4 regions of the Streptomyces sp. NPDC046379 genome follow, and region 1 is predicted to be linked to each of the others. Evidence: riboswitches for the same ligand, from Rfam matches in the RefSeq annotation. Region 1 holds a riboswitch; each other region holds the start of a gene.
The links. A riboswitch is a leader RNA that binds a small molecule or an ion and turns the genes downstream of it on or off. The one in region 1 is predicted to bind cyclic di-AMP.
Positions count from the first base shown of each region.

Region 1 (5,318 bases):
CTTCGCCGCCGCCAGCTTCCCGGTGATCGTCTCCTTGTGGCGGCGCAGCTCCGACTGACGGGACGTCAAGGAGTCCAGCTCGACGCGGGCGGCCCCGCGCAGCTGCTCGAGTTCGCGGATCTGCCGACGGACGCGGCTCACCGCACCCGCCCGGCGGTCGCCCGCGCGTTCGGCGAGGGCGGCGCCGGTGAGGTAACCGGCGGGGTCCTCGGACAGGGCCAGCCGGACCACCGGATCGAGCCCGCCGACGCGGTACTGGGCGGCGGCGTACGAACCGAGCGCCTCCCGCTCCGTGGCCAGCCGCGCCTCCCTGCGGGCCGCCTCGTCCCGCATCGACCGCAGCCGCGCCTGCGCCGCCCGGACCTCCTCGCGCGCGCCGTTGTACTTCTCCGTGGCGGCCTCCGCCTCCCGGTACAGCCGGTGCACCTCCGCCCTGACCTGTCCCGGCGACGGCTCCGGCTGCGCGTGCCCGGTCCCGCTCAACCCCGTCGCGCCCGCCGCGCCCGCGAGGGCGATGGTGGCCGCGGTACGGGTCCTGGTCCCGGCGGCCGGTCGTTGCCGGGGCTTGCGGTGCGCTGCCACGTGAACTGCACGTCCCTTCCTACGGATGATCACCTGCGGGAGGACGCTAGGGCGGAGCAGGTCACGGCGGGGTCACGTTGTACGGAAGTGGCAGGAGGGGGGCCGTCGCTGTCGGTATGCGATCGGGATCCGGTTACGGAACCGTCTGTTTCGGCACGCAGCGCGACCGGGAGAGGCCCGTGCGGTCGCCGGGCCGGTGCGGGCCACGCGCCCGCGGCTCACTAGGCTCCGGCCCCATGGACGTACTCATCAACGTTTTCGTCGGCCTGCACATCATCGGCATCGCCTCCCTCCTCGGCGGCTTCCTCACCCAGATGAAGGCGGTGGGCGAGGGCACCGCGCGATTCGTCCCCGCGATGCTGCACGGCGCCCTGACCATGCTGGTCACCGGCGTCATCCTGGTCGGCCTCAACCAGGCCGACGACAACACCGTCAACAACGTCAAGATCGGCGTGAAGCTCGCCGTGCTGATCGTCATCCTCGGCCTCGTCTACGTGAAGCGCGACGAGGAGAAGGTCGACAAGGGCCTGTTCGGACTGGTGGGCCTGCTCACCGTGGCGAACATCTTCATCGCCGTCCTCTGGACCTGAAAGCCGGCCCCGGAGAGGCAGGAGAGCACCGGCGTCAGGCGGGCCGCACCACGCTGTGGATCGACGACTCGCCGTCGTAGTACACCGACTCCTCCCGGACATAGGCGCCGGGCTTCGGGGCGTGGATCATCATGCCGTCGCCGATGTAGAGGCCGACGTGCGTGACGTCGTCGTAGAAGAAGACCAGGTCGCCCGGCCGCGCGCTGGACAGCGGCACCGTCGTCCCCGCGTTGACCTGGTCGTACGTGGTGCGCGGCAGGGTGACCCCGGCGGCCTTCCACGCGGCCTGGGTCAGGCCCGAGCAGTCGTAGGAGCCGGGGCCGGTGGCGCCCCAGACGTACGGCTTGCCGATCTGGGCGCGGGCGAAGGCGAGCGCCCTGTCCGCCTTGGCGGCGTACGTCGAGTCGGCCGGCGGCGGCGCGGGCGCCTCGCCCGACCCGGTGTCCGTGGAGCCGTCGGCCGACTCCTGCTCGGCCGCGGCCGCCGCCTCCGCCTCCTGGCGGCGCTGCTCCTCGGCCCGAGCCTCCGCGGCGGCCTGCTGCCGGGCCAGCTCCGCCGCCTTGCGCTCGGCCTCCTCCTGCTTGCGCTTCTCGATCGCCGCCAGCCGCGCCTTCTCCTCGGCGGTCAGCTCGGAGAGCAGCTCCCGCGCGTCGGACAGCTTCTTCTGGACGGTCGCCTTGGCCGTCCTCAGCTCGGTCTGCGACTCGGTGAGCGTCCGGAGGCTCTCGGTGGCCTCCTGGCGCTTGCGCATCGTCCGGGACTGCTCGGTGAAGTAGTCGTCGACGGCGTCCTTCTGCCGGCTGGTCAGCCGGTTCATCAGCTGGGTCCGGTCGAAGTAGTCCTGTGGCGAGTCCGCGAGCAGGAAGGTCGCGGTGGACGGCGCGGCGGCACCGGTGCGGTACTGGGCGGCGGCGTACGCGCCCAGCTCCTCGCGCGCCTCGTTGAGCTGCTGCGTGCGCCGGGCGACGTCGTCCAGCAGCGTGTCGACCTGCTTGCGCTGCTTGGCCGTCCGCTCCTTGGCCGCGTTGTACTTCTCGGTCGCCGACTCGGCCTGGCGGTACAGCGCGTCGACCTTCTTCTCGACCTCTTCGAGGCTCGGCCGGTCGCCGGCCGGGGTTGCCTGGGCGGTCTGGGAGAGCAGCGCCACGGAGGTGAGGGCGGCCGTGGCCAGGGCGGGGGTACGTATGCCGGCCAGCGGGCCGACCGGGCGCGACTTGCGGTGCGACGCCAAGGGAGGCGACTCCTTCCATGGGCCGCCTACCGGGTTAGCTGTCGGGTTCGGGCGGTGTCGCTCGGAAGGTTTGCCCTACGGCCCGCCTCCCGTGCGGGAGTCGTGCCGATTCACCCCAGAGTTCGGTTGGGTCCCCGGCTCCGGTCGGCCACGCGGGCACACCGGACTCGGCGGAGGCCACGCGGCCCGGCGACGTTCGCCGGTGGGGGTCGTGCGGCCTGCCCGGCACCGTAGCCAACTCGTGTGCCGCCTGTGAAGGTTCGTGGGTGATATGCCCGATACATTTTCGTGACCTTGCGGCGGGGGGTCGCGGTTCGTGTCGGGGGGTGTTCGATGCGTGCTCGGGGAAGGGCTCGGGGCAGTGTCCGGGTGGGTGGTGCGCCGGGCGTGTGCGCAGCTCGAGGCGAGCGCACGGGGTGAGGCGGCGGGCGCCGCGAGAGGGTGCGCGGTTGTGATTCCGGACACCCGCGGCGGGGCGGGGGCCCGCCGGGGCCGGGGATGTTCCCGGGACGGCCACGGGTTGTCAGTGCCGCCCCCTAGACTCGGAGAGCGATGAGCAGCCTCTTTGACGACAGCTTCCTGGCGGACCTCCAGGCCCCTCGGGCCCACGGGGAACACCCGCCGCCGCCCGAGGACGATCACGTTCCGGAGCCGATTCCGGACGATCTGTTCGGCGGGAAGTTCGACGTGCCGCCGGACCGGGAGGCGTACTACCGCGACGGCGCCCCGCGCCCCGCCCTGGACGCCGCCGCGCTCCTGGAAGGGCTGAACGACAACCAGCGCGCCGCCGTCGTCCACTCCGGCACGCCCCTGCTCATCGTGGCCGGCGCGGGCTCCGGCAAAACCCGCGTGCTCACCCACCGCATCGCCCACCTGCTCGCCGAGCGGGGCGTCCACCCCGGCCAGATCCTCGCCATCACCTTCACCAACAAGGCCGCCGGCGAGATGAAGGAGCGCGTAGAGCAGCTCGTCGGCCCGCGTGCGAACGCCATGTGGGTGATGACGTTCCACAGCGCCTGCGTGCGCATCCTGCGCCGCGAGTCCAAGCGGCTCGGCTTCACCTCGTCGTTCTCGATCTACGACGCCGCCGACTCCAAGCGCCTGATGGCCCTGGTCTGCCGTGATCTCGATCTCGACCCCAAGAAGTTCCCGCCCAAGTCCTTCAGCGCCAAGATCAGCAACCTCAAGAACGAGCTGATCGACGAGGAGGACTTCGCCGCCCAGGCCACCGACGGGTTCGAGAAGACCCTCGCCCAGGCCTACGCCCTCTACCAGTCGCGGCTGCGCGAGGCGAACGCCCTCGACTTCGACGACCTGATCATGACGACGGTCAACCTGCTGCGCGCCTTCCCGGACGTCGCCGAGCACTACCGCCGCCGCTTCCGGCACGTCCTCGTCGACGAGTACCAGGACACCAACCACGCCCAGTACGCCCTCGTCCGGGAGCTGGTCGGCACCTCCGAGCACCCGGTGGACGTCCCGCCCGGCGCGGACGACGTGCCCCCCGCCGAACTGTGCGTCGTCGGCGACGCCGACCAGTCGATCTACGCCTTCCGCGGCGCGACGATCCGCAACATCCTCCAGTTCGAGGAGGACTACCCGAACGCGACGACGATCCTGCTGGAGCAGAACTACCGCTCCACCCAGACGATCCTCTCCGCCGCCAACGCGGTCATCGAGCGCAACGAGTCCCGCCGCCCCAAGAACCTGTGGACCAATGCGGGCGCGGGCGCGCGCATCACCGGCTACGTCGCCGACACCGAGCACGACGAGGCCCAGTTCGTCGCCGACGAGATAGACCGCCTCACCGACGCCGGCGAGGCCAGGGCGGGCGACGTCGCCGTCTTCTACCGGACCAACGCCCAGTCCCGTGTCTTCGAAGAGGTGTTCATCCGCGTCGGCCTGCCCTACAAGGTCGTCGGCGGCGTCCGCTTCTACGAGCGCAAGGAGGTCCGGGACGTCCTGGCCTACCTGCGCGTCCTCGCCAACCCCGAGGACTCGGTGCCGCTGCGCCGTATCCTCAACGTCCCCAAGCGCGGCATCGGCGAGCGCGCCGAGGCGATGATCGACGCCCTCTCCCAGCGCGAGAAGATCAGCTTCCCGCAGGCGCTGAAGCGCGTCGACGAGGCGTACGGCATGGCGGCGCGCTCCACCAACGCCGTCAAGCGGTTCAACACGCTGATGGAGGACCTCCGCACGATCGTGGAGTCCGGCGCGGGACCGGCCACCGTTCTGGAAGCCGTACTCGAACGCACCGGCTACCTCGCCGAGTTGCAGGCCTCCACCGACCCGCAGGACGAGACCCGCATCGAGAACCTCCAGGAACTGGCCGCCGTCGCCCTGGAGTTCGAGCAGGAGCGCGGCGAGGGCGAGTCGGTCGCGCTGTCCGACTTCCTGGAGCAGGTCGCCCTGGTCGCCGACTCCGACCAGATCCCCGACGAGGAGGACGGCGACGGCGTCATCACACTGATGACCCTGCACACCGCCAAGGGCCTGGAGTTCCCGGTCGTCTTCCTCACCGGCATGGAGGACGGCGTCTTCCCGCACATGCGCGCCCTCGGCCAGACCAAGGAACTGGAGGAGGAGCGGCGGCTGGCGTACGTCGGCATCACGCGCGCACGGGAACGGCTCTATCTGACCCGGTCGACGATGCGCAGCGCCTGGGGGCAGCCGCAGTACAACCCGCCCTCCCGCTTCCTGGAGGAGATCCCCGCCGCCTACGTGGACTGGAAGCGTACGGGCGCCGTCGCGGCCCCGGCCGGTCCTGTCTCCGGGGTGGCGGCCTCGCTGTCGTCGTCCCGCTCGCGCTCGTCCGCCGCCGGGGCGTCCGGCTTCGCCACGCGCCGGGCCGCCGAGCAGCCGGCCGTCGGACTGGCGGTGGGCGACCGGGTCACGCACGACCAGTTCGGCCTCGG
Region 1 covers NZ_JBVJFP010000003.1:177,020-182,337, forward strand. The annotation lists gene ACZ6KF_RS07735 (C40 family peptidase) at 1-582, opposite strand, end outside; gene ACZ6KF_RS07740 (hypothetical protein) at 819-1,172, shown strand; gene ACZ6KF_RS07745 (C40 family peptidase) at 1,207-2,403, opposite strand; cyclic di-AMP (ydaO/yuaA leader) riboswitch at 2,411-2,586, opposite strand; gene pcrA (DNA helicase PcrA) at 2,956-5,318, shown strand, end outside.

Region 2 (5,318 bases), on a different contig from region 1:
GCGCACGGTCTGGAAGAGGGCCGCCGCGCCCAGGACGAGCGCGGCCAGGCAGCACAGCAGGACGGTGGCGACCAGGCACTGCCACACCCACAGCCCGACCACGGGTTCGCGTTCGGTCCACGCGGCCCGGGTCAGGGCGCGGGGGGCCGGTACGGCGGCCGTCAGGGCGAGGAGGCTCAGCAGGAGCAGGCAGACGGTCATGCCACGGGCTCCGGATCCTGGTCGGGAGTGGGGCGGCTGCGGTGCGGGGCGGTGCGCGCGACGAGGCGGTGCGGCGCCGCGCGCGACGCTCCGGCGTGCACCGTACGCCGCCAGTATGACGGCGACGGGCCGCCGGAGTCAGGGGTGCGGCGCCACCTCGTCCCGGGCGGCGCCGCCCAACCCCGTGGAGCGCCCGCGAGGTTCAGCCGGCCGCGACGACGCGCCCCGTCACCTCCCCGAGGCCCACGCGGGCGCCGTCCGCCCCCGGGGCCCAGGCCGTGAGGGTGACGACGTCGCCGTCCTCCAGGAAGGTCCGCCTGCCGTCGGGGAGTTCGAGCGGGTCCCGCCCGTTCCAGGTCAGCTCCAGCAGCGAGCCGCGCTGACGCTCCTCGGGCCCGCTGACCGTGCCGGAGCCGTAGAGGTCGCCGGTGCGCAGGGAGGCGCCGTTGACGGTCATGTGGGCGAGCTGCTGGGCCGCGGTCCAGTACATGGTGGAGAACGGGGGTTCCGAAACGACGTGGCCGTTCACGGCGACCGAGATCCGCAGGTCGTAGCCGCCGGGCTCCTCGTCGCCGTCGTCCAGGTACGGCAGCAGGGGGTGCGTCCGCCGCGGCGGGGCCACGCGCGCCGCGTCCAGCGCGTCCAGCGGGGTGATCCACGCCGACACGGAGGTGGCGAAGGACTTGCCGAGGAACGGGCCGAGGGGGACGTACTCCCAGGCCTGGATGTCCCGTGCGCTCCAGTCGTTGAGGAGGCACAGGCCGAAGACGTGCTCGCGGAAGGCCGACAGCGGCACCGGCGTGCCCATCGGGGAGGGCGTCCCGACGACGAAGCCGACCTCCGCCTCGATGTCCAGCCGGACGGACGGGCCGAACACGGGCGCCGCGTCGGACGGGGCCTTGCGCTGGCCGGCGGGGCGGACGACGTCGGTGCCGGAGACGACGACCGTGCCGGAGCGGCCGTGGTAACCGATCGGCAGATGCTTCCAGTTGGGGGTGAGCGAGTCGGCGGCGTCGGGGCGGAACATCCGGCCGACGTTGCGGGCGTGGTTCTCGGAGGCGTAGAAGTCGACGTAGTCCGCGACCTCGAAGGGCAGATGCAGGGTCACCGAGGACAGGGGGTGCAGCAGGGGGGCGACGGTCTCGCGGTGGGAGGGCACCGTCACCCAGGCGGTCAGCGCGCGCCGCACGTCCGACCAGGCGGTGCGGCCGGCCGCGAGCAGCGGGTTCAGGGTCGGCCGGGCGAGCAGGTCGGCGTACGGGGAACCGAGCGCCAGAGCCGCCGCGCCCGCGTCGAGGACGTGATCGCCGAGGCGGACGCCGACCCGGCGCTCGGCGGACTCGGGGGAGCCCGTGGCGTCGGTGAGCGAGAAGACGCCGTACGGAAGGTTGTGCGGGCCGAAGGGGTCGCCCTCGGGGAGATCGAAGGGGGGCATGGGGTGCTGCCTCACTTTCGTACGCGCGGACCGGGTAGTCGCCGCACACGTTACGGCCGGGGCGGCCCTCTTGGGCAGCGTCCCCCGCGGGCCCGTTCCGCCGTGTCGTGAAGGCACCCGGAACCAGGGCCGGTTGACGTCGGAGACGGTGAACGGGGTGGTGAACGGACCCGGCCGGATGTCCGTATTCTCTGATCATGGCCGCACCCCTCGCGCGCACCACCGCACCCGCCGCGCACTCCGCCCCCGCGCCGCACACCGCCCCCTCGGCGGACCCCGGCGCGTACTCGCTCATCGCCACCGATCTGGACGGCACGCTGCTGCGCGGCGACGACACGGTCTCCGACCGGACCCTCGCCGCCCTCGGGCGGGCCGTGGGGGCAGGCGCCCGCCACCTCGTGGTGACCGGCCGCCCGGCGCCCCGGGTGCGCCCGCTGCTGGAGCGACTCGGGAACAGGGGGATCGCGGTGTGCGGGCAGGGCGCGCAGGTGTACGACGCCGGGGCGGACCGCCTGCTGTGGTCGGTCACCCTGGACCGGGAACTGGCGGAGACCGCGCTCGGCAAGATCGAGGCCGAGCTGGGGGAGGTGTACGCCGCCGTCGACCAGGACGGCGTGGACGGGCTGACCCTCATCGAGCCGGGTTACCGGATGCCGCACCCCACGCTGCCCGCCGTACGGGTCGGCCGGCGCGCCGACCTGTGGAGCGAGCCGATCAGCAAGGTGCTGCTGCGCCACCCCGGCCTGACGGACGACGAGCTGGCGACGGTGGCCAGGGCGGCGGTCGGCTCGCTCGCGACCGTCACCATGTCCGGGCCGGGAACGGTGGAGATGCAGCCGTGCGGCGTGACCAAGGCGACCGGCCTGGCGATCGCGGCCCAGCACCTCGACGCACGCCCCGCGCAGACCATCGCCTTCGGGGACATGCCCAACGACATCCCCATGTTCGACTGGGCCGCGCACGGCGTCGCCATGGCCAACGCCCACCCCGAGCTGAAGGCGGTCGCCGACGAGGTCACCACGTCGAACGAGGACGACGGCGTGGCCGTCGTCCTCGAACGTCTGTGGGCGGGGACCCCGTGAGGGGACGGGGCGCGGGCCCTGAGAGGGGGGCGGGCTCAGTAGGCGCCGAACACGTTGTCGATCGAGCCGTAGCGGTCGGCCGCGTAGTTGCAGGCGGCGGTGATGTTGGAGACCGGGTTGTACGGGTCGTAGGCGGTGCCGGGCACGTGGTAGGCGGCGAAGGTCGGGTCGATCACTTGGAGCAGGCCCTTGGAGGGCGTGCCCTTGGCGGCGTTGGAGTCCCAGTTGTTGATCGCCCACGGGTTGCCGGACGACTCGCGCATGACATTGCGGTGGATGCCGTTGTAGGTGCCGGGAATGCCGTGCTGGGCCATGATCGCGAGCGACTGGCGGATCCAGCCGTCGAGGTTGTTGGTGTACGCGGCGGTGGCGGCGGTCGTCGCGGCCGGGGCGGCCGCCGGGGCCGCCGAGGCGCCGCTCGCGCCGACGAGCGGCAGGGCGAGCACGGCCGCGCCGGTGCCGGCGACGGCGAGCTTGCGGGCGAGGCGGCGGGCGGTGCGGGCGGTCAGGGCACGGCTGTGCTGACGGCTTGCGGGCATGTCGAAATGTCCTCTCCGTCGCCTGCGAGGTGAGCTGTCGGGTTCGGGCTGGGAGGTGCCCGGCCGCGCGCCGGAACGCGCGGCTTCACCCCGAGCCGGTCCGGCGTCGTGCCGGCCCGGCGACTTACCTGGGTCCCCCGCTCCTGCCGTGCGAGTGGTCGTTGGTGGTGTGCGGGCGGTGGCAGGACTCGGCGTCCGCCCGACAGGCCGGGAACGTATGCGAGGGAACATGTCGGGAACAAGCGGCGGAGTCACACCACGGGCGATTTGATCTCTGTCCGGCGGGTTTGGCGCACTTGATCCTTTGTCGCCAGGGAGGTCAACTGGCCTGCGGTTCAAGGGGTGTCGCGTGTTGCGCAGGTGAATTCCGCGGGTACGGGGACGTGAGTGACCTCACGGTCGCGTGCAAGTCAGGCAAAACGGGCAAATGCGGCTAAGGGGTTATCAAATCGTCGCGGCGGGAGTGGGCTTGCCGGAGTGGGCGGGGGCGGGTGTCGCGGCGATTCAGGGAGAGTGCAAAACCGGACGAAACGGTGCGAAATAATCCCCGCTGGGTGGTCAGAAACCCGCCAGTCATGATCCGATACCGGCCGAGCCGTAACGCCGGGCGCTGGCGGTGATCGAAACGTGACCGGATACGCTGACTTGAGTGAAGGCAGCGACGTATCGACAAACCGTGTAATCCCCAGTAGACACCAGCAGACAGGAGACCCCTCGTGACCGTCGTCGGGCCGTTCGGGCTGAGCGTGCGGGACCAGGCTCTGGAAGCCGATGTCCACGCCGGATTGACGGCTGTCGAGGAGGGACTGCTCGAGGCCACCAAGAGCGAGGTCCCCTTCATCACCGATGCCGCGCAGCACCTGGTGCGGGCCGGCGGGAAGCGGTTCCGTCCGCTGCTGGTGATGCTCGCCGCGCAGTTCGGCGACCCCTACGCGCCCGGCGTGGTGCCCTCCGCAGTGGTCGTGGAGCTGACGCACCTCGCGACGCTGTACCACGACGACGTGATGGACGAGGCGGACGTGCGGCGCGGGGTGCCCAGCGCGAACACCCGTTTCGGCAACTCGGTCGCGGTGCTCACCGGCGACTTCCTCTTCGCGCGCGCGTCGCACATCCTGGCCGACCTCGGACCGGAGGCGGTGCGAGTCCAGGCGGAGGCGTTCGAGCGGCTGGTCACGGGGCAGATCCTGGAGACGGCCGGACCGTCGGACGGCCGCGACCCGGTCGAGCACTACCTGGACGTGCTGTCCGGCAAGACGGGCTCCCTGGTCGCCGTCGCCTGCCGCTTCGGCGCGATGATGTCCGGCGCCGACGAGTCGGTCGTGGACGTCCTCACCCAGTACGGCGAGCGCCTCGGCGTCGCCTTCCAGCTCGCCGACGACGTGCTGGACATCGCCTCCGACTCCCACGAGTCCGGCAAGACGCCCGGCACCGACCTGCGCGAGGGCATCGCCACGCTGCCGGTGCTCCGGCTGCGCGAGCGGGCGGCCCGGCTCGGGCTCCCCGAGGACCTCGCCCTGTGCGAACTGCTCGACTCCGACCTCACCGACGACGACCGGCACGCCGAGGCGCTCGCCGCCTTCCGCCGCCACCCCGCGCTGGAACACGCCCGGCGCGACACCATCCGCTACGTCGAGGCCGCACGCGCGGCGCTCGCCCCGCTGCGGGAGTGCGACGCCAAGGCGGCGCTGGAGGAGATGTGCGACGCGGTGGTCCACCGCGCCGGTTAGCCGCCCGTCGCGGCGCGGCCCCACGGGTCCGGTCGGCCGGCTGTCGTATCGCAGCTTCAGGGGTCCGGTCGGTCGGCCGTCGCGGCGCGGCCCCACGGGTCTGTTGACTGCCCGTCGCACCCCACCCCTACGGGGCGGGGGAGAAACCGCCCTGTCCCGTCATACCGCAGGAGTACACGGAGTTGGCTCTGCGGTCTGACGATTTTCCTTGCCGTATTTGGTCAGATGGATGCACTGAAGGACACCACTCCTCACCGATTCGGGTGAGAATGGCGGCTCGGGGTGGACAAGTGCGAGCACCTGTACGACGGGCGGCCGCCGCCGACGACGGAGG
Region 2 covers NZ_JBVJFP010000026.1:49,102-54,419, forward strand. The annotation lists gene ACZ6KF_RS31370 (M56 family metallopeptidase) at 1-201, opposite strand, end outside; gene fahA (fumarylacetoacetase) at 404-1,636, opposite strand; gene ACZ6KF_RS31380 (HAD family hydrolase) at 1,834-2,718, shown strand; gene ACZ6KF_RS31385 (transglycosylase SLT domain-containing protein) at 2,754-3,257, opposite strand; cyclic di-AMP (ydaO/yuaA leader) riboswitch at 3,262-3,428, opposite strand; gene ACZ6KF_RS31390 (polyprenyl synthetase family protein) at 3,974-4,984, shown strand.
Region 2: another riboswitch for cyclic di-AMP. It lies ahead of ACZ6KF_RS31385 (transglycosylase SLT domain-containing protein); the one in region 1 lies ahead of ACZ6KF_RS07745 (C40 family peptidase).

Region 3 (5,318 bases), on a different contig from region 1:
TCGGCACCGTCGCGGGCCGCGCCGACGAACTGTGCCGGTACGCCGTCCTGTTCGGCGACCCGCAGCTCGCCCTGACCGCCGTCCAGCGCGTGCTGGAGGTGACGCCGGAGGAGGTCCGGGAGGTCGCCGAGGCCCGCCTGCGCCCCGACAACCGCGCGGTGCTCGTCTACGAGCCCACCCCCGGGGCAGAGACCCCGGCCGATGCCGCCGATGCCGCGGAAGCCGCCGAGTCCGACGACGAGAACGAGGAGGCGGCCAAGTGACCGAGCTCGCCACCATGGAATTCCACCCCCAGCCCCGCGCGGGCGAGCCCAAGCCGTGGGCCTTCCCGGCCCCCGAGCGCGGCAGCCTCGACAACGGCCTGACCGTCCTGCGCTGTCACCGCCCCGGCCAGCAGGTCGTCGCCGTGGAGGTCCTCCTCGACGCCCCCCTGGAAGCCGAGCCGACCGGCCTCGACGGCGTCGCCACGATCATGGCGCGGGCCTTCTCCGAGGGCACCGACAAGCACTCCGCCGAGGAGTTCGCCGCCGAGCTGGAGCGCTGCGGCGCCACCCTCGACGCGCACGCCGACCACCCCGGCGTCCGCCTCAGCCTCGAGGTCCCCGTCTCGCGCCTGGCCAAGGCCCTCGGCCTCATCGCCGACGCGCTGCGGGCGCCCGCGTTCGCCGACAGCGAGGTCGAGCGCCTGGTGCGCAACCGCCTCGACGAGATCCCGCACGAGCTGGCCAACCCCTCCCGCCGCGCCGCCAAGGAACTGTCCAAGGAGCTGTTCCCGGCCACCTCACGCATGTCGCGCCCCCGTCAGGGCACCGAGGAGACGGTCTCCGGCATCGACGCGGCGGCCGTGCGCGCCTTCTACGAGAAGCACGTCCGCCCCGCGACCGCCACCGCCGTGGTCGTCGGCGACCTCACCGGCGTCGACCTGGACGGGCTGCTCGGCGACACCCTCGGCGCCTGGACCGGCTCCATGGCGCAGCCCCGCCCGGTGCCGCCGGTCACCGCCGACGACACCGGCCGCGTCGTGATCGTGGACCGGCCCGGCGCCGTCCAGACGCAGCTGCTGATCGGCCGGATCGGCGCCGACCGGCACGACCGCGTGTGGCCCGCGCAGGTGCTCGGCACCTACTGCCTGGGCGGCACCCTCACCTCCCGTCTGGACCGCGTCCTGCGCGAGGAGAAGGGCTACACCTACGGGGTGCGCGCCTTCGGCCAGGTGCTGCGCTCGGCGCCCGACGGCTCGGGCGCCGCGATGCTCGCCATCAGCGGCTCCGTGGACACGCCCAACACCGGCCCGGCGCTCGAGGACCTGTGGAAGGTGCTGCGCACGCTCGCCGCGGAGGGCCTGACCGACGCCGAGCGGGACGTCGCCGTGCAGAACCTCGTCGGCGTCGCGCCGCTGAAGTACGAGACGGCGGCGGCCGTGGCGAGCACCCTCGCCGACCAGGTCGAGCAGCACCTCCCGGACGACTACCAGGCCACCCTCTACCGGCAGTTGGCCGCGACCGGCACCGTCGAGGCCACCGCGGCGGTGGTCAACGCCTTCCCGGTGGACCGGCTGGTGACGATCCTGGTCGGCGACGCCGCGCAGATCAAGGCGCCCGTCGAGGCCCTCGGCATCGGTCCGGTCACCGTCGTGTCGGCCGAGTAACCGCGCCGGGCGGACGCGACGACCGCGCCGGGCGGCTTGCGCGGTACGACCGCGCGTGCGGCCCGCCCGACGGCACGCAAGCGCGTGACGGCCCTGGTGACCCGGGACGCCCCGAGTGTCACCAGGGCCGACGTATGCCCGAATTGATCCAGGAGATGCCGCTCTGCCCTGTGGGATGCGCTACAAACCCCCGGCTGCGTTTGAGAATTGAAGACAGCCGCGCTTAGCGTCTTGCGGGCTGTCCGTCAGGCAGTGCGCCGCACCCGCGGCACCGGACAGTCATCGCCGAGTCCCCGTACGGCGCGAGCCAGGGGAGCCGGGGACCCAACCACCAAGTCCCTGGGGTGAATCGGACGCCCGCGCGCACGGCGAGGGAGTCCGTAGGAGACCTTCCTGCTCCGAACCCGTCAGCTAACCCGGTAGGCGAGAGGGAAGGAAAGGACAAGCCACTCCATGGCGTTCACCTGCGCCACCGGGAAGCACCGTCGTCCCGGCCGTATGCAGCGCACCACCGCCCGTATGGCCGGCGCCGCCGCCCTCACCACCAGCGGCGTCATGGGCATCCTCGCGGCCCCCGCGGGCGCCGCCGAACCCGCCGCCGGGCAGACCGGCCTGCTGCCGGTCGTCACCATCGGCGACTCGGTCGCCGAGCAGATCGACGCCCAGGCCGCCGCGCAGCACCAGGCCGCCGAGCGCGCCGCCGCCGAGGCGAAGGCGGAGGCCGCCGCGAAGAAGCGGGCCGAGGCCCGGGCCGAGCAGGCCCGCGCGGAGAGGGCCCGAGCGGCCCGCGAGGCCGAGCGGCTGCGCCTCAACACCTACGTGGCGCCGATCGCCGGCTCCTACGTCTCCACCGCCTACCGGGCGGGCGGCGCGGTGTGGTCCTCCGGCAGCCACACGGGCATCGACTTCCACGCCGCGAGCGGCACGCCCGTCCGCGCGGTCGGCTCCGGCACCGTCGTGGAGGCCGGCTGGGGAGGTGCGTACGGCAACCAGGTGGTCCTCCGGATGAACGACGGCACCTACACCCAGTACGGCCACCTGTCCTCCGTCGCCGTGTCCGTGGGCCAGAGCGTCACACCGGGGCAGCAGATCGGCCTGTCCGGTGCCACCGGCAACGTCACCGGAGCGCACCTGCACTTCGAGGCCCGCACGAGCGCGCAGTACGGCTCGGACATCGACCCGCTGGCGTACCTCCGCGCGCACGGCGTGAGCCTCTGACGGCGCCCCAACCCGAAACACCCGCGGCCCCGGCTCCCCGAGCCGGGGCTTTCGGTCTTTTCGGACGTGCGTTGTCCAAAAAATATCCCTGGATTCCGGCCTGCCATCGGAAATTCCGGCCCGCTGCCATAGAGTCACTGAACACACGTCAATCGTCGACGTTTCACGGGGATTAAGGCGGAGGTCGGTCATGCGTATTCCGGCGCACTCGGTATGCACGGCGATCCGGGACGACATCGTCGCCGGTGTCTACGAGCGCGGCAGCCGGCTCACCGAGGAACTCCTCGCCCGCCGCTACGGCGTCTCCCGCGTCCCCGTCCGCGAGGCCCTGCGCACGCTGGAGGCCGAGGGCTTCGTGGTGACCCGGCGGCACGCGGGCGCGTGCGTCGCGGAACCCACCGAGCAGGAGGCCGCCGACCTGCTGGAGATGCGCATGCTGCTGGAGCCGCTGGGCGCCTCCCGCGCCGCCCAGCGCCGCACCGAGGCCCATCTGAAGGTGCTGCGCGGGCTGGTCCGGCTGGGCCAGGAACGGGCCCGGCGCGGCAGCAGCGAGGATCTGCGCTCCCTGGGCGGCTGGTTCCACGAGACGCTCGCCCAGGCCTCCGGCAGCCCCGCCCTGACCTCCATGCTGACCCAGCTGCGGCACAAGATCGCCTGGATGTACGCGGTGGACGCGCCCGCCAGCCCGTTGGAGTCCTGGACGGAGCACGGGGCGATCGTGGACGCCGTGGCGCGCGGCGACAGCGAGCGCGCGCGGGCGCTCACGGCGCTGCACACCGAGCGCGCGACCGGTGCGCACCGGCTGCGCTTCTCGGGCGGCGCCGACCGCGCGGAGCGTGTGAGGACTTCGCAACATCCCGTAAACGTGACGGGCCTCCGATATTAACAAGAGGGCCGTATACAAAGAGAAGCAATTCGGCGGAGGCGTATTTCCGCTGCCCTTTCCGGGTGCGTCGAATTCTTCCCGCACGCCCGTCGCGGAGAGTGGAAGTCGCGCCGGGCGGAGAGAAAGTCGCGCCGGGCGCAGAGCAGAAACCGCGCCACCCGGAACGGGCGACGCGGTTCATGGCATTGCCCCCGAGGGATTCCCGAGGTATCACCGAGGGCTCAGACCGTCTCGGGCAGTTCCTCGAGTCCCTCCGCGACCAGCTTGGCCAGCCGGTCCAGGGCGGCGTCCGCGCCCTCGGCGTCCGAAGCCAGCACGATCTCCTCGCCGCCCCGTGCGCCCAGACCGAGAACGGCCAGCATGGAGGCCGCGTTGACGGGGTTGCCGTCCGCCTTGGCGACCGTCACCGGGACGCCTGCGGCCATGGCGGCTCGGACGAAGATGGAGGCGGGGCGGGCGTGGAGACCCTCGGCCCAGCCGACGTTGACGCGGCGCTCAGCCATGCGATGCTGCCCTTCAGGTGTTCAGGGTTGTCTAGACCAGTTTCCCATACGGTGAGCCCTGCCCGGCGCGCGGCCTGCCGGGTCCGACCCCCGGGCCGGCCCACGGTCTGCCGGCCCCCGGACCGCCGCGCGGCCCGGCAGCCCCAGACTGCCCCGCGCCGCCACCGGGCGCGAGCCGTACCCTGGGGCCCATGCAGAGCCCGTCGGACCGGCACGCGTACCCCGCCCACTGGGAGGCCGACGTGGTGCTCCGCGACGGCGGCACCGCGCGCGTGCGCCCCATCACCGTCGACGACGCCGACCGCCTGGTGAGCTTCTACGAGCAGGTGTCGGACGAGTCGAAGTACTACCGCTTCTTCGCCCCCTACCCGCGCCTGTCCGCCAAGGACGTCCACCGCTTCACCCACCACGACTTCGTGGACCGCGTGGGCCTCGCGGCCACGGTCGGCGGCGAGTTCATCGCCACCGTCCGCTACGACCGCATCGGCGCCGACGGCATGCCGGCCTCCGCGCCCGCCGACGAGGCCGAGGTCGCCTTCCTCGTCCAGGACGCCCACCAGGGCAGGGGCGTCGCCTCCGCGCTGCTGGAGCACATCGCCGCCGTCGCCCGCGAACGCGGCATCCGCCGCTTCGCCGCCGAGGTGCTGCCCGCCAACACCAAGATGATCAAGGTGTTCACGGACGCCGGGTACACCCAGAAGCGCAGCTTCGAGGACGGCGTCGTACGCCTGGAGCTGGACCTCGAACCCACCGACCGGTCGCTCGCCGTCCAGCGGGCGCGGGAGCAGCGCGCCGAGGGACGGTCGGTACGGCGGCTGCTGGCGCCCGGCTCGGTCGCCGTCGTCGGCGTCGGCCGCACCCCCGGAGGCGTGGGCCGCGACATCCTCGGCAATCTCAAGGAGGCCGGTTTCACCGGCCCGCTGTTCGCCGTCAACCGCGCCCTGCCCGAGGGGCGGAAGGAGATCGACGGCGTCCCCGCCCACCGCTCGGTGCGCGACATCGAGGGGCCCGTCGACCTCGCCGTCGTCGCGGTGCCCGCGCGGCACGTGCCCGAGGTGGTCGC
Region 3 covers NZ_JBVJFP010000002.1:102,408-107,725, forward strand. The annotation lists gene ACZ6KF_RS04455 (M16 family metallopeptidase) at 1-263, shown strand, start outside; gene ACZ6KF_RS04460 (M16 family metallopeptidase) at 260-1,648, shown strand; cyclic di-AMP (ydaO/yuaA leader) riboswitch at 1,922-2,089, shown strand; gene ACZ6KF_RS04465 (M23 family metallopeptidase) at 2,102-2,866, shown strand; gene ACZ6KF_RS04470 (GntR family transcriptional regulator) at 3,057-3,752, shown strand; gene ACZ6KF_RS04475 (HPr family phosphocarrier protein) at 3,974-4,255, opposite strand; gene ACZ6KF_RS04480 (bifunctional acetate--CoA ligase family protein/GNAT family N-acetyltransferase) at 4,447-5,318, shown strand, end outside.
Region 3: another riboswitch for cyclic di-AMP. It lies ahead of ACZ6KF_RS04465 (M23 family metallopeptidase); the one in region 1 lies ahead of ACZ6KF_RS07745 (C40 family peptidase).

Region 4 (5,318 bases), on a different contig from region 1:
CGGCATCGACGGCGGCGTCCACATCGGTCCCAACGCCGTCCCGGCGCTCGCCCGCGAGGGCTACGGTCCGGGCGTGGTCCGCCCGCGCGAGCTGGCGCTGAGCCTCACCTGGCCGGGCGCCTGGCGGATGGCCCGCCGCCACTGGCGGTACGGCGCCGGGGAGCTGCGCCGCTCCGCCTCGAAGGCGGCGTTCACCGAGGCGGTGCGCCGGCTGCTCCCGGCGGTGACGCAGGACGACCTGGTCCCGGCGTCGTCCGGGGTGCGCGCCCAGGCGGTGCTGCGCGACGGCTCCCTCGCCGACGACTTCCTGATCCGGGAGTCGCCGCGCGTCGTCCACGTTCTGAACGCCCCGTCCCCGGCGGCCACGGCGTCGCTGCCGATCGGCCGGGAGGTGGCGCGGCGGGTGCTGGGGGTGCTGAGTGGGGCGTGAGCGTGAGGGGGTGCGCGTGCCGCCGAGGTCCGGAGGAACGCAAGGTCGCGTGTCACCGAGGACGGGGCAGCCGCGGAACCGCGCACCGGCGGGAGCCGGGCGGGCACGGAACCGCGCCCTCGCGAGGGCCGGACGGGCACGGAACCGCGCACCGATGGAAGCCGGGCGGGCGCGGGACCGCATGCCACCGACAACCCGGCGAACGCAGAACCGCGTACGGGCGTCGGCGCCCCGCGGACCGCGCCGGGGATGGCACCGGCACCGTCTCCGCACGCCGCACGCCCCCGCCGCCCGTAAAATCGACCCCACTGTGTCTGACTCCGTGAACACCCCCGAAGCCCTCCGCTCCGCCTCCCCCGGCACCGCTCCGTCGCGCGGCCGGGACAAGGCGGAGCCGAGGTTCCCGGACGGGCCCAAGGCGGATCCCGCCGGGTCGCACTTCGAGCGGCGGATCCGGAGCTTCCAGCCCCGCCGGAGCCGGGTGACCGCCGGGCAGGCGGACGCCCTGCAACGGCTGTGGCACCGGTGGGGCCTGGACATCGACGGGCAGCGCGTCCTCGACCTGGCCGAGCTGTTCGGCAACGACCACCCCGTCGTCCTGGAGATCGGCTTCGGCATGGGCGAGGCCACCGCCCAGATGGCCGCCGCCGACCCCGGCACCAACATCCTCGCCGTCGACGTGCACACCCCCGGCCAGGGCAACCTGCTGGGCCTGGCCGAGCGCAACGGCCTGGCCAACGTCCGGGTCGGCAACGGCGACGCCATCATCCTGCTGCGCGAGATGCTGGCCCCCGACTCCCTCGACGGTCTGCGCGTCTTCTTCCCCGACCCCTGGCCGAAGAAGCGGCACCACAAGCGGCGGCTGATCCAGCCGGACTTCCTCACCCTCGCCGCAGCCCGGCTGAAGCCGGGGGCGATCCTGCACTGCGCCACGGACTGGGAGCCGTACGCCGAGCAGATGCTGGAGGTGCTCACCGCGCACCCCGCGTACGAGAACACCAGCCCCGACGGCGGTTTCGCGCCACGCCCCGCCTTCCGCCCCCTCACCCGCTTCGAGGGCCAGGGCCTGGACAAGGGCCATGCCGTGAACGACCTGCTCTTCCGCCGCGTACCGCACCGGTCCTTGCCGTAAGGGGGCGCAGTGGCCACCGGTCCCCCGCACCCGACGCCCTTAGCCGCTCCGGACGGCGGCGTCCCGGCGCACGCGCCCTGGTGGCGGCGGCGCCGGCTGGGCTACGCCGCGCTGACCACGCTGCTGGCGATGTCGGGGCTGGTCATCCTCGCCCTGGTCCGCGAGGAGACCGGCACCGACGGGTTCCTGGTCGGCCTCGGACTCGCCGTCCTGCCGGTGCCGCTGCTCATAGCCGTCTTCCGCTGGCTGGACCGCGTCGATCCCGGCCCCTGGCGCAATCTGGCCTTCGCCTTCGCCTGGGGCGCCTGTGCGGCGGCGCTGATGGCGATCGTCGCCAACAGCTTCGCCGTCCGCTGGATCGCCACGGCGACCGCCGACCCGGCGAGCGCGAACACCCTAGGCGCGACGGTGATAGCGCCGGTCGTCGAGGAGACCACCAAAGCCGTCGCCGTCCTGCTGCTGTTCCTCTTCCGCCGCCGCGATCTCACCGGCATCGTCGACGGCGTCGTCCTGGCCGGGATCACCGCGACCGGCTTCGCCTTCACCGAGAACATCCTCTACCTGGGCAACGCCTTCGGCGCCGACCGGCTCAGCGGTGACGGCATCGCCACGGTCACGGCGGCGACGTTCTTCGTCCGGGTCGTCATGTCGCCCTTCGCGCATCCCCTGTTCACCGTCCTGACCGGCATCGGCTTCGGACTCGCGGCCCTCGCCGGGGAGCGGCAGCGGCTGCGCCGGATCCTGCCGCCGCTGGGCGGGCTGCTGCTCGCGATGGGCATGCACGCCCTGTGGAACGGTTCGGCGACCTTCGGCGAGTACGGCTTCTTCGCGGTGTACGGCGGTTTCATGGTGCCGGTGTTCGGCCTGCTGACGTGGCTGGTGATCTGGAGCCGGCAGCGTGCACTGCGCACGGTGCGCGAGGAACTGCCCGCCTACGCCGCGGCCGGCTGGCTCGCTCCGGCCGAGCCGTACGCGCTGGGCTCGCTGCGGGCGCGGCGGCTGGCCCGCGAGTACGCCGGCCACCATCTGGGCCGGCCGGCGGCGCGCACGGTGGCCGAGTACCAGTCCCGCGCGACCTCGCTGGCGCAGCTGCGCCGCCGGCTGCGGCAGGGAAGGGCGGGGGCGGACTTCGCCGTGCGGGAGGGTGAGCTGCTGCGGGAGCTGTGGTCCCGGCGGGAGGTCGCCCGTCCGGCGCTGGAGCACGCGGCGCGCGTCACCGCGCCGGTGGCACCGGTGGCCGTACCCCCGTGGGCGGCGGGGCCGCAGGCGTGGCACCCGGCGCAGTACAACCCGTACCGGACGTGAGGACCCACGACCGGCAGCCCTGACGTCCGGGGGGTGCCGTCAGGACCGCCGGGGATCGAAGGTGTGCCGCGTCGGCGGCGGACGTCAGGGGTTGAGGCCCTTGTCGCGCAGCCAGGCGATGGGGTCGACGGCGCCGCCGTCGCCGGTGCGCACCTCGAGGTGGAGGTGGGGGCCGGTGACGTTGCCGGTGGCGCCCACGCGCCCGATCACGTCGCCGGTGTTGACCTTCTGGCCCACGGTGACGCTGATCGACGACTGGTGGGCGTAGAGGATCTCGGTGCCGTCCTCGAGGGTGAGCACGGTCTTGTAGCCGTACGACCCGTCCCAGCCGGCCTGCGTGATGGTGCCGGTGTGGACGGCCTTGATGAGGGTGCCGGTGGGGGCGGCGAAGTCGACGCCGGTGTGGTAGCCGGACGACCACATGGCGCCGGCCTGGCCGTACGTCGAGGTGAGGGTGTACGAGGAGGTCGGCAGCGTGTACTGGCGGGCCAGCTCGGCGAGGCGCTCGGCCTCGGCCTTCTTGCGGGCCTCCTCTTCCGCTGCGGCCTTGGCGGCGGCGGCCTTGGCCTCCGCCTCCTTCTCGGCCTTGGCGGCGGCTTCGGCGGCGGCCTTCTCGGCAGCGGCGACGGCCTCCGCGGCGGCCTTGCTCTCGACCTGCTCCTGCTGCTGTTCGGCCTGGGCGATGATCCGGGCGCGCAGGGCCTCGCCGGCGTCGGTGGTGCCCAGGGCGGTGTCGGCGGTGGTGACACCGGCGCCGCTGAGCGGTGCGGCGGCGGTCTGCGCGACGGCGGTGTCGGCGGCGTCCTCGGCGTCGTCCGAGAGCAGGGAGCCGACGTTGGGCAGGTCGGGCATCGAGATCGACACCGGCGGCTTGCCGGTCTGCGCGGTGGCCATGCCGCCCGCGCCGACGGCCGCTATGACGCCGACGCCGAGAACGGTGGAGCTGCGGGCGAGTCCGCCGCCGCGCTGCTTGGCGACGCGGTGCTTGCCACGGACGGGGCGGACGGAGTCGGCGGTGGGGTTCCACTCCTCCCACGGCCCCTCGTCGGTGCGCTGTCCGCCGTAGACGACGGTGTCCTCGGAGCGCGGTGCCGGGAAGAACGGGGCTTGCGGGGCAGGCGGGTTGGACGCCACGTGGGCGTACTCCTTTCCTTCCTTCTCGCCTACCGGGTTAGCTGACGGGTTCGGAGCAGGAAGGTCTCCTACGCGCGTAAACCATCCGTGCCGATACGGCGGCCTACGCCCGATTCACCCCAAGGTGATGGTTCCCCGGTTCCCTTGCGGGATTCGGCGTGTGCGCACGGAGCCGCCTCTTGTGACGGCTGGGACGACCGCGCTGCGTTATCGGACGTTAATAGAACCGGGGCCTGAATTCCAAGCCGTTCAGCTTGATCATTAACGTTTTCGGCCGGGACGTACGGCTCACGAGCGGCGAAAACCGGGCGAGTTGACCCGGGCTCAGGTGCGGACGAGTTTATGACGGTGTCTCAGATGTTACCCGTGCACGGTCGTACGACTACCTGACGTGACCGAGGTGGGGGGCGTGCCGCGGACAGCGCGGTCGGCGCGGACAACACTCAGGGCCGGAACCCATGATCTGCTGATCAGGATTCCGGCCCTGGGCCTTCAGTAGCGGGGACAGGATTTGAACCTGCGACCTCTGGGTTATGAGCCCAGCGAGCTACCGAGCTGCTCCACCCCGCGTCGATGAATCCAGTGTACGCCATCCGCGGGAGCCCTCACGCCAGGGTTTTCGCCGACCCGGACCGCCCGCTCCTCAACCGCCGGGGTTGCCGGTGTGGGTGAGGCTCTCCCAGGCGACGAAGCGGTGGTCGGTGCCGGAAAGGGCCCCGGGCCGGGCAGCAGCGCTGCGGGCGGCCGCGGCGGGCTTGTCGAGCCGCTGTTCCAGGTGGTTGAGGACGACCGCCGGCGGCGGCCCGGCCGTCCCCCCGCACCGCCGCAGCCCCGCCGCCTGCCGGTCGAGCGTGGCCCTGAGCCGGTCCTCCACCTCGCTGTACACGTCGACGCCCTGGTGCCAGGCGGTCTCGGCGATGTGCGCGGCGGCGGCGAGCGAGGCGCCGGTCCGCCGCAGGTGCCGGCAGTCCGTGCGGGCGGCGGACCGGCCCCGCTCCAGCGGGAACTGGGCGGGGACGTGCTCGCGGAAGCGGCGGAGGGCGGCGTCGAAGGCCCGGTGGTCGTCGAGGAAGACGGCCATGCCGAGGGCGGCGTCGGCGGCGACGAGCTCCCGGTGACCGTCGTCGGCCCGGCCCGGCCGGGTGACCTCGGGCAGATGGACGGTGCGCAGCATCCCCTCGAACCGCCGCATGTACCCGGCCTCCCATCCGGCGCCCGGTGCGTGCCGCACGATCTCGGCGGCCCGCGCCCAGGTCCCGCCGGTCCACGCGGCCTGCAGCGCGGCGTCGCCCCCGGTGTGCCGGCGCAGCCTCTCCG
Region 4 covers NZ_JBVJFP010000007.1:14,884-20,201, forward strand. The annotation lists gene lhgO (L-2-hydroxyglutarate oxidase) at 1-430, shown strand, start outside; gene trmB (tRNA (guanosine(46)-N7)-methyltransferase TrmB) at 741-1,562, shown strand; gene ACZ6KF_RS14315 (PrsW family intramembrane metalloprotease) at 1,572-2,867, shown strand; gene ACZ6KF_RS14320 (M23 family metallopeptidase) at 2,952-4,001, opposite strand; cyclic di-AMP (ydaO/yuaA leader) riboswitch at 4,013-4,170, opposite strand; tRNA gene ACZ6KF_RS14325 (tRNA-Met) at 4,498-4,571, opposite strand; gene ACZ6KF_RS14330 (alginate lyase family protein) at 4,645-5,318, opposite strand, start outside.
Region 4: another riboswitch for cyclic di-AMP. It lies ahead of ACZ6KF_RS14320 (M23 family metallopeptidase); the one in region 1 lies ahead of ACZ6KF_RS07745 (C40 family peptidase).